2 regions of the Clostridium thermosuccinogenes genome follow, and region 1 is predicted to be linked to the other one. Evidence: a T-box and tRNA genes for the amino acid it is inferred to sense, from the RefSeq annotation. Region 1 holds a T-box; the other holds one or more tRNA genes.
The links. A T-box is a leader RNA that pairs with one kind of tRNA and senses whether it is charged. The one in region 1 lies ahead of thrS (threonine--tRNA ligase), so its partner is inferred to be a tRNA-Thr.

Region 1 (8,483 bases):
ACCGTCAATATGGGACTTGATTTCCTCCCTAATATTTCTTCGTTTTTCTTACGCATACTCACTCAATCTCAGATTTTCACCTTTTTAAAAACAAGCCATATGGACAGATATTGTATTACTGCACAATTATGGATGATGATGTGTATCCCAATGAAACTACGTCCTTTTTCCAGTATCACGGCCATTGGTATCCACATTAGCTCCGGCAACAAACCTCCCAAATCTAACTGGGTCAATGCCCTTAATTCCTTCATTCTGTCTGTCCGTGAGGTGGATGTCAGTCAAGCTCCAACACGGGGTCTTAAGCCCTTATGGTGAAAATTCATCCCGACTATCCGGCTCATTTTGTCAAGGTTCAAATCTATCATTAAAGTGAAAGCGTTAGTTTTAGTTTAACTGCTTGCCCCGCTTGATTACACATTCCATCGCGTGAGTAAGACTGTCAAGGGTCGGCACAAGCCGAACGCAGTCTTGCCCTTGACTGGCTTACGAGAGCGATGTATTCTTTCATATGCGGTGCAAATTATGCTGCTTTTACTTCCGGTCTTTTTATATCGCTTATCATCTTTTGTGGGTCGTAAGCTATGTCTTTCGTCAGTATCGCATAAAATATCCGTATTAACTTATTACTCAAAGCAACCAGGGATTGCATTTTCTTCAAGGGCCTTTCCTTCCTAGTCGTATAGTATTGGTGTAAGGCTCGGAATTCCTCATTCTTGGACAGCAAGGGCATAATACCAAATGTCAAATAGTATCGCAGCCGCTTCCTTCCACGTTTGCATATGGTTGTCTGACCCTTATGCTTACCGGAACTGTTCTCTTTGAGACTTAGCCCAGACAGCTTTTGGATCTGCTTTGGATGACTAAATCTAAAGATATCGCCTACCTCCGCTAGAAAGCCTGCAGCTACCACGAGTCCAACACCTTTGATTTCAAGCATCTTCTCAAACCCGGGAATTTGCATTGCCAGCTCCTCAATTAAAGCCATTGTTCTTTCATGCTGTCGCATTTTGCTCTCATAGTCCTCAAGCAACATTGAGAGTTCATTTTCTGCAGATATAAGCCCTTCGGATGTTCCAATAGAAGTCTTAGCGGATTCAAGAAGCCTCACAGCTCTTTTTATTCCTACAGCCCTTATCTTGTGTTTCTTCCAGATGGCTATGATACCTTCAATGCCTTTTTCAACAACCTTTTTGGGTGTCGGGCATTCGTTCAGTATCAACAATGCAGCCTTCCCCTCCCAATCCTCAAATACCTTGGTGAATTCAGGGTAATGGATACATATCCACCGGCTGATACGGTTCCTGACAGCTGAAAGTTCCTTTACTAGCCGCCACCGGCTGTCCATGGCCGACCGTAGCTCCTTGTAAATACCTTCCGGAATATACGGTTCAATATATCTCCCATCCTTAACCAGCATTGCTATGGTTTTTGGGTCTTTACGGTCGTTCTTGGTGGGATTGTTGTCATCCAATTCCTTGCTTTTCTTCACATGATGCGGGTTTACTAGTACAATGCGCATCCCGCTTTTCATAGTATTCTCAGCAAGGTTGAACCAATAGTGTCCTGTCGGCTCCATCCCAAGGATCACCTCGGTAAAGCCTTTGGCTTCCGCTATCTTCCCTGCCCATTCTTTGAGCTTCGCAAACCCTTCAGTATTGTTGCTGAAAATCAACAGCTTCCCATACTCTACGCCTCTGAAATTGAAAGCTCTGGCGTAGTGTGATTCACTACCAACGTCAATTCCGACAATCAGCGTCGTTTCTTTGATTTGCAAAATCTTTTCATTCTGAGTATACTTCATATTGGATGCCTCCTGTGTTTTTGATTTGTGGTTACTTGCGGCAACTCACATTTCAAATTTTACAGTCAGGCATCTATTTTTTCAAAGGCCATTTTGTTTCCTTATAGGAATGCTCCAATAATACATAAGTATTGGGGCATAATTTTCTTACCTCTTCCCATTTCATTCATATCAACACCTTACCGAAATCATTTTTGTACGATAGTATTATTCACTTTCATATATGTTCTTAAATAATAACCGCATATCCCTGTGAGGTATAAATCAAGAGAATGGGAACCCTGTTGAATAATCAGGCTTCTTTGGTGCTCCTAAAATTGTAATGGATGTGTATTGTTCGGTCTTCATATATGTAAATCTTGATTATTGGTCTGACAAGTGCCGTTCTATCAAGGGTTTCAAACTTGGTAAATTTCTTTACATAGTTAATAAAAAACTCCCTTTCTCTACTCATCCTGTCAGACTGTTCTTTTTTGCTGTTTAGTCCCGCAAGTCTCAATGTAAGCCTTTCCCGCTCCGCATTGTATTCCTTAGAAAGCTCAAGGAAACCCGGCTCACTTATTATACCTTTGCATTTGAAGCAAAAAATATGTAAGGTAATATTTGTTGACTGGTATTGGAAAAATTGCTATCATGTAAATATATTGAAATAAGGAGCGTATTGTGAAATGATTATTGCCCTTAACTAATCAAAATACCACAACAAAACGCAACAGTGAAACCTATCTTCGCAAGTAGGTCTATTTGCTTTTATCTTTTTTGTGGTAACGATTTGGGTTAAGGGATATCTTTCACAGTATGTTGCCTGTTTATGGATGAACGCTGCATCATCTTGATGTGGGGTTTATTATACTGCGGAACAGTAAGCTGTATTGGTATTTCTTACCGATACAGCTTTTTTGTTTTGGAGGTGGTTATCGCGTTTAATCATGTTTTCTACAGCACAGGTACTATTAGGAGGGGAGGGATACTATGACTCGGTTTGTTGGCTTCTTGAACAAAATGCTCCATGCAAAGTCTACAATATGAACAATGGCGATTAATTTGCATGGAGCCTATAAGCAATCGCCGGCTTTCATTCCAGCATTTTAATGAAATTGTTCATAATGCAGGCTTTGCTTCCTTAAGATTTAAAATATTTTAAGGAGTGGAGTCGGAATGAAATATGTAAAGGCTGATGATGTTTTTCCAGAAGATTTGCTTAAGGAGATACAGAAATATATTCATGGAGAATTGGTCTACATCCCAAAGCCAAAAGGAGCACGCAAGAGATGGGGTGAATGCTCCGGGATCAGGAAATACTTAAACCAACGTAACAATGATATTCGGGAAAGTTTCCGCAAAGGATATACCATTGACCAGCTCTGTGATAAATACTGTCTTTCCTTTGATAGTGTTAAAAAGATTGTTTATTCCAATAAATAAATTTTAAAAGCTCGCAGGGGGTAATTCCTTGCGGGCTTTTTGTGTAAAAAACAATTAATAGATATTCTCGATATATTGTCAGCAAGCTGCTTCACCTATAATCATTAATAGACACGATAATAACATATGATTTAGGAATGAATTCAGTGAATATGGGTGCATTGATTGTCATGTGCTTTGAATTCTTTCAGAGCAGCAATCCTCCATTTCAATCAGCTTAATTCAAACCGATTTTATATAGGGTTGATTATTATGAGCAGCTTATGCATAAATACATTGATACAGAAGTATAAGCATAAAATTAAAAATGTTGGAATTCTTAGTGATGATATTAGCCAGATTAAGTTAATCCTTCGGGACAGCTATCCGGATGAAGAAAGATTGTTCGCCGTCGAAGGGATTTGGGCACACCAGAAGCTATTGGATGCAAAAATTGAAATTAAAGCTTTCCTCTTCTGCCCTGAATATGTTTATAGCGATGAAGCTGTCGCTTTAGTAGGTTCATTCCTGGATAAAGCTGAAAAAGTTTATATGGTGTCGCAAAGGGTTTTTCAAAATCTTAGTGAAAGGGATAAGCCTGATGGCTTTTTGACTATCGGTAAACTTCCCACATATGACATCGACCAGTGGAATTTTAGAGATGATGCTGTAATTGCAGTATTGGACGGATTGGAGACTCCTGGTAATATAGGCACAATTCTGCGTACATGCGATGGTTCGGGAGTGGATGCGGTTTTTATATGCAACAAAAGATCTCGCATAACCAACTCCAAGCTAATTAAAAGCAGCATGGGTGCGGCATTTGTCATTCCCATTGTTGAATTCAAACATGTAGACGACTGTATAAATTGGCTTGCCGCACACAGCTTTAACATATATTTAGCGGATTCTAACGGAGATAAATCATATAAAGGCTATGAGTATAAAGGAAGGTCGGCTTTAGTTTTAGGGAGTGAACGTTACGGACTATCTGAGCAGTGGTACGGTATTAATCCCAATGTTCTGTCTATTCCGATGTTTGGGATATGTGATTCTCTGAATGTTGGCACAGCAGCTTCCATTATTCTGTATGAAATGTGTTTGAGAAAACGTATGGGAGGGTGCGATAAGGTGACTTCATAAAGAAGTTCTTTTAACCGAACTAGATAAATATTGTGGACATTTATATTTTACAGGTGAGAACAGCAAAGAAAAGATTGAAGTCTTTGTGAAAATAATGCTCTTTACTGCCGTCCCTCCTGGTTCAAGTATAATAAAACGGATCCCCTGGAAAATGACGAGTTTGAACTATCAGCATTTCCATTAAGGTTTTCTTATATTTTTGAATACGATAAGAAATTTATAAAAGTATACGGCAATTACGATTGGAATATCGTCGGAAAGACTCTTAAAGAATGCAAAGCATAAGCAAACTGCAATGATAATATATTGCTGGCAATAGTCAAACTAAAATGTATTCTTTATGGAAAAAATTGCTTTACATGTGCAAGGTGTATTTGGTATAATACTAAGAAAAAAACGATAAATGTGATGATAAGGACGAGTAGATTTTACCCAGCTTATAAGAGATGAAGTGTCAGCGGCTGAGAGCACTTCTAAGCATGGAAAATTGAAAACCACCTTTGAACAGTGCACTGAATTTAAAGTAAGTGTAACCGGTGATTCCGTTATAATCACAATGAGTGACAGCTAAAATTGCTTTATAGCTGTAATTTGGGTGGAACCGTGTGAGTTAACTCTCATCCCATTAGAGGATGAGAGTTTTATTTTTACTCGAAAGGCGGTGAATATGGCTATGAGAAAAATGTTATATATCTCCATATGTCTTACGTATAATGATAACATCATATGCTTCTCAGATTGCTCCGGAAGCATAACCCGTCACTACTCTATCATAAAACAAAAATTATGATAAGGTAGGGATGATATATGAATAAAATTGAGCATGAAAAATTATACAATATAAGGCATACTATGGCCCATGTGATGGCCTATGCCGTCAAGCAAATATTTGGTGAAGTCAAGTTTGGTATTGGACCTGTAATAGAAGATGGTTTTTATTATGATTTTGAACTGCCAAGATCCCTTGTTCCGGAAGACCTGGGTATCATAGAAGAAAAAATGAGGGATATTATTAATAATGGGTATCAAGTCTTAAATGAATCTATCAGTTTTGACGAAGCTCGTCAAATGTTCAATGATCAACCATATAAACTCGAATTAATAAATGAATTGGCGCAAAATCCTGAGAACTCCGGTGTAAGCATATACAGAATCGGAGAGTTCGTTGATTTGTGCAAGGGACCACATGTCGCTTCTCTTAAAGAACTGAATTTGAAAACATTCAAGTTGATGCGGGTTTCAGGGGCATATTGGAAAGGTGATGCAGAGAATCCGATGCTCCAGAGGATATATGGAACAGCCTGGGAAAGACCAGAGGAACTAAAAGCCTACATCGACAAAATTGAAGAAGCCAGCAAACGAGATCACAGAACCCTCGGTACGCAGCTTGACCTTTTCAGTTCTTCTCAAGATATTGGACAAGGGCTTGTTCTATGGCATCCAAAAGGTGCAATGATCCGTTACCTTCTGGAAAAGTTCAGTCAGACAGCACATATTCTTAATGGATATGATTGGGTATATACGCCCCATATAGGCCGAGCAGAGCTTTGGAAAACATCGGGACACCTTCAGTTTTATAAGGAATCCATGTACAATGCCATAGAGATAGATAATGAAGAGTATTACCTAAAGCCAATGAGCTGCCCTTTTCACATAATGATATACAATAGCTCGTTGAGGTCATATAAGGATTTGCCCATCCGGTATGCAGAATACGCAACAGTATACAGATATGAGCTTTCGGGGACACTACAGGGGCTTACCAGAGTACGCGGCTTTACTCAGGATGATGCCCATATAATATGTACACCAGAGCAAGTTCACAGTGAAGTTGTCAAAGCATTAAAGTTTTCTCTATATATTTTAAAATCTTTTGGCCTTAATAACTTTAAAGCCTATGTTGCAACAAAGCCGAAAAAGAAGTCAATTGGAGATGATAAGGATTGGAATGCCGCAATTGAGTCCTTGAAAAATGCAGTTGTTGCAGCAGGCTTGGAATATGAAATTGACGAAGGTGGCGGAGCCTTCTACGGGCCAAAGATTGACCTGAAGCTGCGGGATGCCCTGGGAAGGGAATGGCAATGCAGCACAATACAATTTGATTTCAATCTCCCTGAAAGATTCAACATGAAATATATTGGAGCAGATGGAGCAAAGCATACTCCAATGATGGTTCACAGGGCATTATTCGGTAGTTTGGAAAGATTCTTTGCAATGCTCATAGAACACTACAATGGTGATTTTCCGTTATGGTATGCTCCGGTGCAGATTGGAATTGTTCCTATCAGCAGCAACCATTACGAGTACTGTAAGGAACTATCAAAGAAACTAAAAACAATTGGGTTAAGAGTTAACCTTGATCTGAGCGATGATAAGATGAGGGCAAAAGTTCGCAGGATGGAACTGGAAAAAATCCCAATAGTTCTTATCATAGGAGATCAGGAGGTTGAAAAGGAAGGTTTATCGGTCCGTTCCAGAAAAGAAGGTAACTTAGGATTTATGACGCTAAATGACTTTTTGGAGAAAATCAAACCCGAATTAGATATGGGAGTTCCAAAATATATAATGGATTAGATGTAATGACAGGCAGGAAGCAATTATGTTTCCTGCCTGAGTCAATTTACTGTGCTATATAGCCTAGAAATGAATTCAGCTAATAACGGATGTATTGATTGTTATGTGATGATTAATTTTCAACCCATGGACTTCTTTCCGAATCATTCAAACTCCCTGAACCCCATCTTGAGCCAATCATCCCGGGTTATAGCATTTTTCACCTTAAGCCCGTTTTTCTTTTGAAAATTATGCACGGCAAACTTAAGATCATCCTCATATATTCCCGAAACCCATCCTTTAAAGTAGCCCAACTCCTTCAACCGCATCTGGATTGCCATCACATCGGCCCCCCTGTCCCCCGGATTGATTTCGGTAAATTTTCTACCGAAGGGACCAAAGGACCCATTGACTATCACCACCGGTGTGCCATGGGGTACTATGCTGTAAAGCTCAGCCACATGCTTGTTATGCATCCTGATGCAACCGTGGGTTGCTGCATGACCTATGGAACTGGGCCTGGTAGTGCCGTGAATGCCATATGTACCCCAGGGTACATTCAGCCCCATCCATCTTCCGCCGAAACCTTCGCCCCAGTCGCCCTTGTTGATGATCTTCCAGTACCCCAGCGGGGATGGGGTATCGGCTGTCCCGGAAGCTATAGGGTATTCCTTTATCGGCTTTCCATCCTGCAGGAGATAGAGCTTTTTGTCTTCTATCTCAATAAATATACAGTAGTCTTGCTTTGCCGCTGTTTCTTTCGCACTTTTATTTAAATCCCTCTGGTCGGCATAATCCAGGTAAGCCTGCCAGCCGACCAGAAGTGCCAAAATCGCGCTGAATATAAGGATCAAAAGGTTACGATTCAAAAATAATCACCTCCATAAATATCTATATGTGGAGGTGATTATTCATAGAATTTCTGTTTATTCAGCTTTTATTTCAAACCTGTCGAAATTCACACTGTCCATAAATTGCTCGTTGGTAAAAATAGTTTTTCTGAAGTTCACAAACTCCCTGGTATTCTTATCCAGCCACAAAGGCACCTGTATGTCCAGCTTGGAACACAGATTTACAAGGCAATCCTCCAGCAAATCGGTGTATGACATTTTATGGTCAACCTTTTCCACTGTCGCATGCTTTATGATCTTGGTCTCTTTTATGATCTTTCCTACAAGCTTCAAAAGGCACTTCCCCTTTATACTTGATTTTACTTCATGTTATATTCTAAACCTGCGCCAAGCCTTTATCAATATATAAATATATGTCAGCAGTGGGTATCCTTTATGAGCTTGTATTCAATTGAATCCACAAGGGCTTTCCAGCTCGCATCAACTATGTCTGTGGAAACGCCTATGGTGGTCCATACTTCCCTGCCATCGGTGGATTCTATCAGTACTCTTACCTTGGCAGCAGTAGCAGAGCTTGAATCCAAAACCCTAACCTTGTAATCCGTGAGCTTCATTTCCTTTATCTGAGGATAAAATCTTTCCAATGCCTTTCTTACGGCTTTATCCAAGGCATTTACAGGACCGTCCCCATCGGCGGCCGTAATTTCCTCCTGTCCGTCAACTTCGAT
Region 2 (8,483 bases), 790 kb from region 1:
TCTTATCAATTTCATATATTTCAGTAATATCAACATGGTTTTTGGGTACTAATTTTGACAGCATAGTAGCTGCAAAAGAAATACGAGTATCTCGTCTTAACTCTTCATCAGGGAAATCAGTAACTAGCAAATGCTCAATATCTGATATTATTTGCTTCCTTTCAACCTCTTCTATCAGATCAAAATCAATTCTTACAATATTTGATATTTTTGCTAAGGTTTGTGTCATTAGTGGCGCAGGATAGTCAGGATCTAGTTTAGTACTATCATGAGCTAAGCGGTCAAGTTCTTGAGAGGTTTTAGCGTTCTTATTTTTATAAAAATTTCGATAGCGTCTTGTCAAGTGGTGTAAATTAGCATCTACTTTGGTCTCTGATATTATCGCTAATGTGGTTGTCAAGGGCCAAAAACAGGCTTTTCCTTGACAACCACATTCCGCCATGCCCTGTTTTTAGTGCCGAGGGATGAAGGGAAGAAGCAAGCTTAAGTTTACCACATCCCCCGTAATTTTCCATTATAGCATGGCGGACGCTGCCTATGCGGAAGTCCGTATAGGAAAACCACCTCAGGAATCAGCTAAAAAAGCAAGCATTTTATTTGTGCAGCAGTGATGTCGACGACAGAGTATAGGGAGCAAGCGCTGGATTTACTACCTTGTTCATTGATTCCTTGCTGAAATATCTACGGCCAATCTGCCACTCCTCATGCTGCTCAATGAGTAATGTCCCTACCAGTCGTAGTACCGACGGGCGGTTTGGAAATATGCTCACAACATCTGTCCTTCGCCGTATCTCTCTGTTTAACCGTTCCAACGGGTTTGTCGAATGGATCTGTGCCCAATGCTCCGATGGAAAGGCCATGTACTGCAGCACATTCTCGCACCCATTCTCCAGGATTTCCATTGCCTTGGGGAATCGGTCCTTCAACTGGGAAACAACCGTGTATAGTTGTTCTTTTGCAGCCTTCTGATCAGGTGCAGCAAAAATAGTCCTAACAATGGCCGATACCATTCCTTGTTGTTTGCGAGGTACCTGGCATAATACATTACGCATAAAATGCACCCGACACCGCTGCCATGCACAACCGCTTAATACTTCGTTTATTGCCCCTTTCAGGCCTTCATGGGCGTCACTGATGACCAGTTTCACTCCTCTTAGGCCTCGGCTTACCAAACGGCGTAAAAAGTCTGTCCAAAAAGGACCACTCTCTGCCATACCTATATCAAAGCCCAGTATTTCTCGTTCCCCATTTTCATTCACACCTACTGCAACCACCAGTGCCATGTTTTCTACATGCCCGCCTTCACGGACCTTTGGAAAGGTTGCATCTAGCCGTAAATATGGGTATTGTAATGTCAAAGGGCGGTGAACAAACCCTTGGACATGTTCGTCCAGCTCCTGACTGATACGGGATACGGCGCTCTTATCAATCCCTTCCATCCCAAGCGCTTGAACCAGTTCATCCACCTTGCGAGTGCTGACCCCATGGACATAGGCCTCTTGAATTACATTGACCAGTGCTTTTTCCCACATGCGGCGAGGCTCCAAGAAACTTGGGAAATAGCTTCCCTCACGCAGCTTCGGTATTTTTAGTTCAATTGTTCCCAGACGGGTCTCGTAGGGTCTGGTACGGGTACCGTTGCGATGGTTGTTCCGTTCATCGGTACGCTCATACTTTTGAGCGCCGATTTTTGCCGTTACTTCAGCCTCCATCAGCTTTTGTAGGATGAATGCCATGGTCTCACGCATAAAATCTCCATTTTTTACATCTCCATAAACCTTGAAAATTTCTTCGATTAATGGCATTATATCTTTTGTAGCCACGATATGACCTCCTCTACCTTATTGATTTGTGAGACCTAATAAAGTAGATGCCATATCGTGGCTCGTTTGTCAAAGGACAATATTTACCACCGGAATTACGCTGCCGATTTTACACCACTACATAAGACTATAACAAAATTTCTTAATTGCTCAGGCTCAATTTTATCGTAATTAATATCAACACCTATTCTACTTTCATTTAGTAAATCTTCAAATTGTTTGATCCAGGCTTTTAGCTTATCATAACTATCAGCTATAAACACATGATCATCTACAAACCTAAAATGAGCAATTCTTCTATCATTATTGAGTAAATTATTTATTCTATTATCTATATCTAAAAGTGCTAAATTAGCGAGAAATCCTGCGACGAAAAGACCTGTTGGAATTCCTTTACAGGTTTTTTCATTACCAATTTTTACAATATCCAGTTCTTCTTTAGTCCAACCTGATTTATCAATTGGGAATACTAACAAAGTCTTAAATAAACTTATTAATTCTGTTGTGAGTTTGTTTTGGGGGAAATACTTCTTAAAATTGTTAATAATAACACCAATATTTGTATTTGGATAAAACTCCTTTAGGTCAATACTTGCCCAGTATATTGTAAGCGCTTAATATAAGTGCGCATAGAAGTTTATCCGTCCATATGAGATAATCCATCCAAAAGTCTTTAGACTTTTTCGAGTTTTTCGACTCTGACTAAAAAGTCTAGAATCTCTAAGGAGGCTATCTCAATATGGATAAAATCACAAATGCCAAAACTGAATTCCGACTCAAGCAGTGGAGCAAGATTATCCAAGCCTGCCAAACCAGTGGAATGACAGTTGTCAGTTGGTGCAGCCAGAACAATGTAAAAATTAAATCGTACTACTACTGGCTGCGAAGAATCCGCACCTTGGCGTGTGAGACCGGATCACTTGTACCTCAGAAACCGGAACAAGAAATTGTCCCAGTACCATTTCACCAGACAAAGGTATCTGCAGCAGTCACAATCCACTTGCCTTCTTTTTGTGTTGATATACATGACGGAACTTCCAGAGAAACCATCGAGGCAGTTCTGTCGGCATTGAAAAGCATATGTTAGGCGATATTACAAGGGCAGAAGATATCTACATTGTCTGCGGGTACTCAGACATGAGAAAGTCAATTGATGGATTAGCGGCTATTATCAAAGAGACATTTGGCATGGATCCCTTTTCTCCGAGCCTGTTCCTCTTCTGTGGGAGACGTCGTGATCGTCTCAAAGCTCTCTTCTGGGAAGGAGACGGTTTTGTACTGCTATATAAGCGTCTTGAGAATGGGAACTTTAAATGGCCCCGTACACCGGAGCAAGCAAGACGGCTTACCCAGCAGGAATTCCGGTGGCTGATGGAGGGTCTGACGATAGATCAACCCAAAGCAATACGAAAAGCAAGAACAGGCGAAATCTACTGATAAAAAAGTGCGTAAAAGTATTGATTTTACAGCATTTAAGCTGGATTTTTCAGGTGAAATATGGTACAATTATCTTATGCAAAAGATAAATTTTACAGGGCTTACGCCAGAACAAATTGAATATGTTTCCACTCTGGAAAAAATAGTGGAAAACCAGCAAATCCGTATCAACCAGCTTACAGAGCTTCTTATCAAATCCCAAAAAGCTCTATACGGCCAATCCAGCGAAAAGCGTCGTTATGTTTTAGGAGAAGACAACGATCAAATCTCACTTTTCAACGAAGCAGAGGTCGAAGCGAACAACAAAGCAGAAGAACCTACCGTACAGACAATTGTGGCTGCCCATACCAGAAAACCTAAAAGAACAAAGGAAGAACTGGCACAGACAGTTCCTGTAGTGGAGGTTGTTTGTGACCTTGACGAGGACAAGCGCTCTTGCGGTATTTGCCAGGCTGACCTTAGATATCTGGGCAAGGAGCATGTCAGGGATGAACTTGAGATTATCCCTGCCCAAGTAAGAGTATTGAGATACATTCGTTTTAATTATGTGTGTACCGTCTGCGAGAAGGAAACCGGAGATGCCAACATTGTCAAAGCGCCGGTTCCAGCCCCGGTCATGAAACGCAGCCTTGCTTCTGCCTCAACAGTTGCTTATGTTATGTATCAGAAATATGCCAACGGAATGCCTTTATACCGGCAGGAGAAAGACTGGGCAAATCAGGGGGTGACACTTTCCAGAGCCACCCTGGCAAACTGGATCATACGTCCAAGCCATGAATGGCTTGAACCAATGTACAATGCCATTCATAAGCACTTGATTTCCGAACCCCTGATTCATGCAGACGAAACTGTACTGCAGGTATTAAAAGAACCGGGACGGAAAGCAACGACAGAATCGCGGATGTGGGTCTACACTTCCGGGCGAAGTCCAACCCCGGCTGTTTTATTTGAATACCAACCGACACGATCCGGCCAGCATGCCCGAAGATTTCTTGAGGGTTTTTCGGGTTACCTTCAGACAGATGGCTATAGTGGCTACAATGCAGTGCCTGATGTTATACATTGTGGATGTTGGGCTCATTTACAACGCAAATTCGAAGAAGCAATTCCCCAGGGGGCTGACACTAAGACTTCCAAGGCGGCTATCGGATATGATTATTGTAACCGTCTGTTTGCCATGGACAAGAAATGGGAGGAACTATCCGCTGAAAGGCGGTATGAAGAACGACTTAAAAATATGAAACCCCTTCTTGATGAGTTCTGGGAATGGGTGCAACAACTAAATCCGCTGCCAAACTCCAATCTGGGGAAAGCGATCACATATGCATTGAATCAAAAGGAATCATTGAATCGTTTCCTGTTGGATGGACGAATCGAGCTTTCCAACAATCGAGCCGAAAATGCCATTCGTCCGTATGTCACAGGCAGGAAGAACTGGCTGTTTGCCGACACAACTCGCGGAGCCAAGGCCAGTGCTATTGTCTACAGCATGATAGAAACTGCCAAAGCAAATCAACTTAATCCATATATGTATTTGGTGCATCTACTGACAAATTTACCAAGCTTAAAGGAATTGACGCATGAATCTCTGACACCTTATCTACCGTGGTCACCTGAACTACCCTCCTGGTGCCGTAATGATTCATACAAGGCACCCTAAAATTAAGCGCTTACAGTATATTTCTCTGCTTAAATCTTCTGACCAATATTCATTCTCAAGATATTTTACTTTTAAGTGTGAAGGTAGGGCATTATTATTTTCTATAACTTCAAGTTCTTTTTCATCAAATAAATTATCATTAGGTATTATATTTGAACCATCGCTAACTTTAACATGTGTCATTTTCTTTGTCACAATTGAAATGCATCTTCTATAAAACGGCCAACTCTGTTTCCATTTTCTATAGATATGCTTTGACGTATGCCTATAAGGCCCAAAACTCCATTTTATTTTTTCATTATTTTCTCCTTTTTTAGGAAACACGGATACATATAACCTATTACCAAAACTCCAAAATGGCATCACGCGATCTAAATGCGGACCAATTATATTGACTACTGCTATCCATGTTACCTGATCACGAACAGAAATCCAAAAAGCCTGCCTCGTTCTTGGAGTGTTGTCTTTCTTAGATTTTGGGTGGGCAACTGGCTTTATTGGTGATAGTTTGTATCTTTTACTCAAAATATCATTTTGAATTCTTTTAAGTTCCTTAGATAAATTTGTTTCAAATGCAGCTACTTCAATTTCATCATATAAGATATCACTCTGATTGTATGCTTCCTTAGCTTTCTCCCATGCCCAATATAAATTCTCGATATTCACTATCTGACTTATAATGTCATCCATAATTACTTACACCTACTTACTCTATACTCTGTAAGGTCCTTTACACCCTTAAGCTTTATAATTTGAACAGGTTTTCCGATTTTTCGAAAAGCTTTCTCTACAACAATTGCAAATTCATTGCCACTTATATCAGAATCAGGAATTATCCTAATTTTATAATCAGTAAAATAATTCGCCCATTCTTCATTAAAGTTATTTGCGCCCAAAATACCAACTGCATGTATACCCATTTGATAAGCAGAAAGGACATCTGGAATACCCTCGCATATATATATAAAATCATTCTTACCAATCTGATTCAGTACATTAAAGTTATAAATGTGTGTATTGATACCATTTAGGTTAATATATTTAGGCTCTCTATCACCTACTTGTCTTCCTTGGAGGTATTCAATTCTGTTATCTAAGTTATAAAACGGAAATAAAATAACTGAACTTGTCCAAATAAATACCGGAATATCTTTATCAGATATTTTTGCAAGACCACATTTTAAAAGTCTATCAATTCCCCATACTGATTTTGCATTAAGAAACACATTAGTAGGGTTTTCTATGGATTTAATATTAAAGTGTTGAATAACTTCATTGTTAAATTTCCTTTCATTCATAAGGTATTTGTAAGCACGCGTACCTAGAGAACAAGAATTTACAAGCCATTCATATACTTCAATATCAGGCTTATTTATGTTATCTTTTTCAGCTATACTTTTATGTCTTTGAACGAGTTTTTTCGTCTTTAGTATTAATTTTTTATTTTTTTCTGAACCAAACGGTATATTAAATTCCTTTGATAGCCAATAGCAAGCATCAATAAAATCACATGCAAATACTTTTTGTACAAGTTGAATTGAATTACCACCTTCATTACATCCAAAACAGTGCCAATAGTTCTTTCTGGTATTAAAACTTAGACTAGGAGTTTTTTTATCATGATTATTAAAGCACATAGCTTTGTTTTTCTTAACATTTATCCCCAGTTTTTCTGCAACTTCCACCACTGGAATACTTTTTAGTTCTTCAAGATTATACATTTTACCTCAAATAAATCAATCTCTTAAACACTATCGTTATACTTGAATATTCTACACATTTATCTAAAATCCTCCTAGCAATTACATATTTTCACATTAATAGTGTTAATCATAGTTAAAAAACAACAACATATCTAACTTATTGCACCCCTCAACCAAGGCCAAACTATACCCTCATCCTTACCATGGATGGTCTAAAGCACAAAAATCGGCACACTAGAATGAGCTCCACATTCCGGCTTTACTACTTCGTCAAGCTTCACGTCTGCGGTACTCACATATCTCATATGCTCCGCTCCTCCATGCTTGCTTTCCTTGTACTACTTGCTTTTTGTGTCACATGCTCTGCCGGCAGAGCGCTTTGTCTAAGTGAAGTAATCAGTTATTCGTACACAGATTCAAACAAAAAAGACGCATCCTTATCGGATACGTCTTTTCAAATTGGAGCCCTCAACCAGAGTCGAACTGGTGACCTCATCCTTACCATGGATGCGCTCTGCCTGCTGAGCTATGAGGGCAAACAATGGAGCGGGTGATGGGAATCGAACCCACGCAGTCAGCTTGGGAAGCTGATATTCTACCATTGAATTACACCCGCAGACCTAAGTCTGCATACTGTAATCACCACAGCGAATATGATTATACCACAACCATAACAACAAGTCCAGTACTTATTTTTTCTAATTTTCGAAGTTATCACTTTTCTCCTTCGAGATATTTCTCCAACTTCCGTTTTACTCGCTGTAGGGCGTTGTCAATCGATTTTACATGCCTGTCCAATTCTTCGGCTATCTCCTGATAGGACTTGCCTTGCAAATACAAGGACAAAACCTCCCATTCGAGATCGCTGAGAATTTCACCCATTTTATCTTCAATACCTGCAAATTCCTCACGGTTTATTATCATCTCTTCCGGATCGGTTATGCTTTCTTCACTTATTACGTCCATAAGCGTGCGGTCGGATTCTTCATCAAAGATAGGCTTGTTCAAAGAAACATAGGAATTCAGAGGAATGTGCTTTTGCCTGGTGGCCGTCTTTATTGCGGTAATAATCTGACGCGTAATGCAAATCTCTGCAAAGGCGCGAAATGATGACAGCTTGTCCTCTCTATAATCCCTTATTGCCTTAAAAAGTCCTATCATTCCTTCCTGGATAATATCCTCCCTGTCAGCGCCAATAAGGAAATAGGTTCTAGCCTTGGCACGTACAAAGCCCTTATACTTGTTGATTAAATATTCAAGGGCTCCAATGTCACCAGCCTGTGCTTCTTCTATGATTTCTTCATCAAGCATAGTACTGTAAGATCCAACTACACCTATACGTGTATTCGAATTCAAGATAACGCCCCCCTGCATTAAGTGCATAACCTATATTTTATATTGCTTGTTTACATAAGCAATGACATAATATGAGCTGATAACAAGTCAGAAAGGTCACATATTAATAATTATAAGAAAAACACGCTATTATGTCAATTAAAACTTTTCATTCCAATTTTTCCCTAAAATTTCGAACAAATCAGCGTGGCATTTGACATAATAGGATTCCTTTTTTGCAACTATTTATCCATTGCTTCTTTAACAATCCTGATAATCTTTATATTTCATGCCTCAGTCCCATCGGAGGCATTCTTGTCCTATCACTGGCCAATTATACAAACCCCTGTTCAAAATGGTCGGAGACCTTCAATCTGACTCTGTACCAGCTGCCCTATGAATAGAAAAAAATTATGGTAAACAAGCCTTTATATATTTATCGGCAGTTTCCTTTTCTTTTGAATATATATTTCTCAAAAAATCATAGATTTCTGATTCCCTGCCCGTTTTTAAACATATGGGCAT

Region 2: it has a tRNA-Thr gene. The T-box ahead of thrS (threonine--tRNA ligase) is inferred to sense a tRNA for this amino acid. The anticodon was not compared.

What each region holds. Positions count from the first base shown of each region.
Region 1 is NZ_CP021850.1:4,274,903-4,283,385, forward strand. Features, by position in the region: gene CDO33_RS21000 (hypothetical protein) at 69-254, opposite strand; gene CDO33_RS18685 (IS110 family RNA-guided transposase) at 524-1,804, opposite strand; gene CDO33_RS18690 (DUF4368 domain-containing protein) at 2,097-2,258, opposite strand; gene CDO33_RS18695 (CD3324 family protein) at 2,963-3,229, shown strand; gene CDO33_RS18700 (TrmH family RNA methyltransferase) at 3,482-4,351, shown strand; T-box leader at 4,751-4,979, shown strand; gene thrS (threonine--tRNA ligase) at 5,159-6,925, shown strand; gene CDO33_RS18710 (L,D-transpeptidase family protein) at 7,069-7,773, opposite strand; gene CDO33_RS18715 (hypothetical protein) at 7,831-8,088, opposite strand; gene cimA (citramalate synthase) at 8,172-8,483, opposite strand, start outside.
Region 2 is NZ_CP021850.1:332,207-340,689, reverse strand. Features, by position in the region: gene CDO33_RS01540 (hypothetical protein) at 1-442, opposite strand, end outside; gene CDO33_RS01535 (IS256 family transposase) at 594-1,805, opposite strand; gene CDO33_RS01530 (RNA-directed DNA polymerase) at 1,919-2,299, opposite strand; gene tnpA (IS66 family insertion sequence element accessory protein TnpA) at 2,563-2,910, shown strand; gene tnpB (IS66 family insertion sequence element accessory protein TnpB) at 2,904-3,260, shown strand; gene tnpC (IS66 family transposase) at 3,337-4,920, shown strand; gene CDO33_RS01510 (hypothetical protein) at 4,903-5,610, opposite strand; gene CDO33_RS01505 (CHC2 zinc finger domain-containing protein) at 5,613-6,641, opposite strand; tRNA gene CDO33_RS01500 (tRNA-Thr) at 7,084-7,159, opposite strand; tRNA gene CDO33_RS01495 (tRNA-Gly) at 7,166-7,239, opposite strand; gene sigH (RNA polymerase sporulation sigma factor SigH) at 7,338-7,997, opposite strand.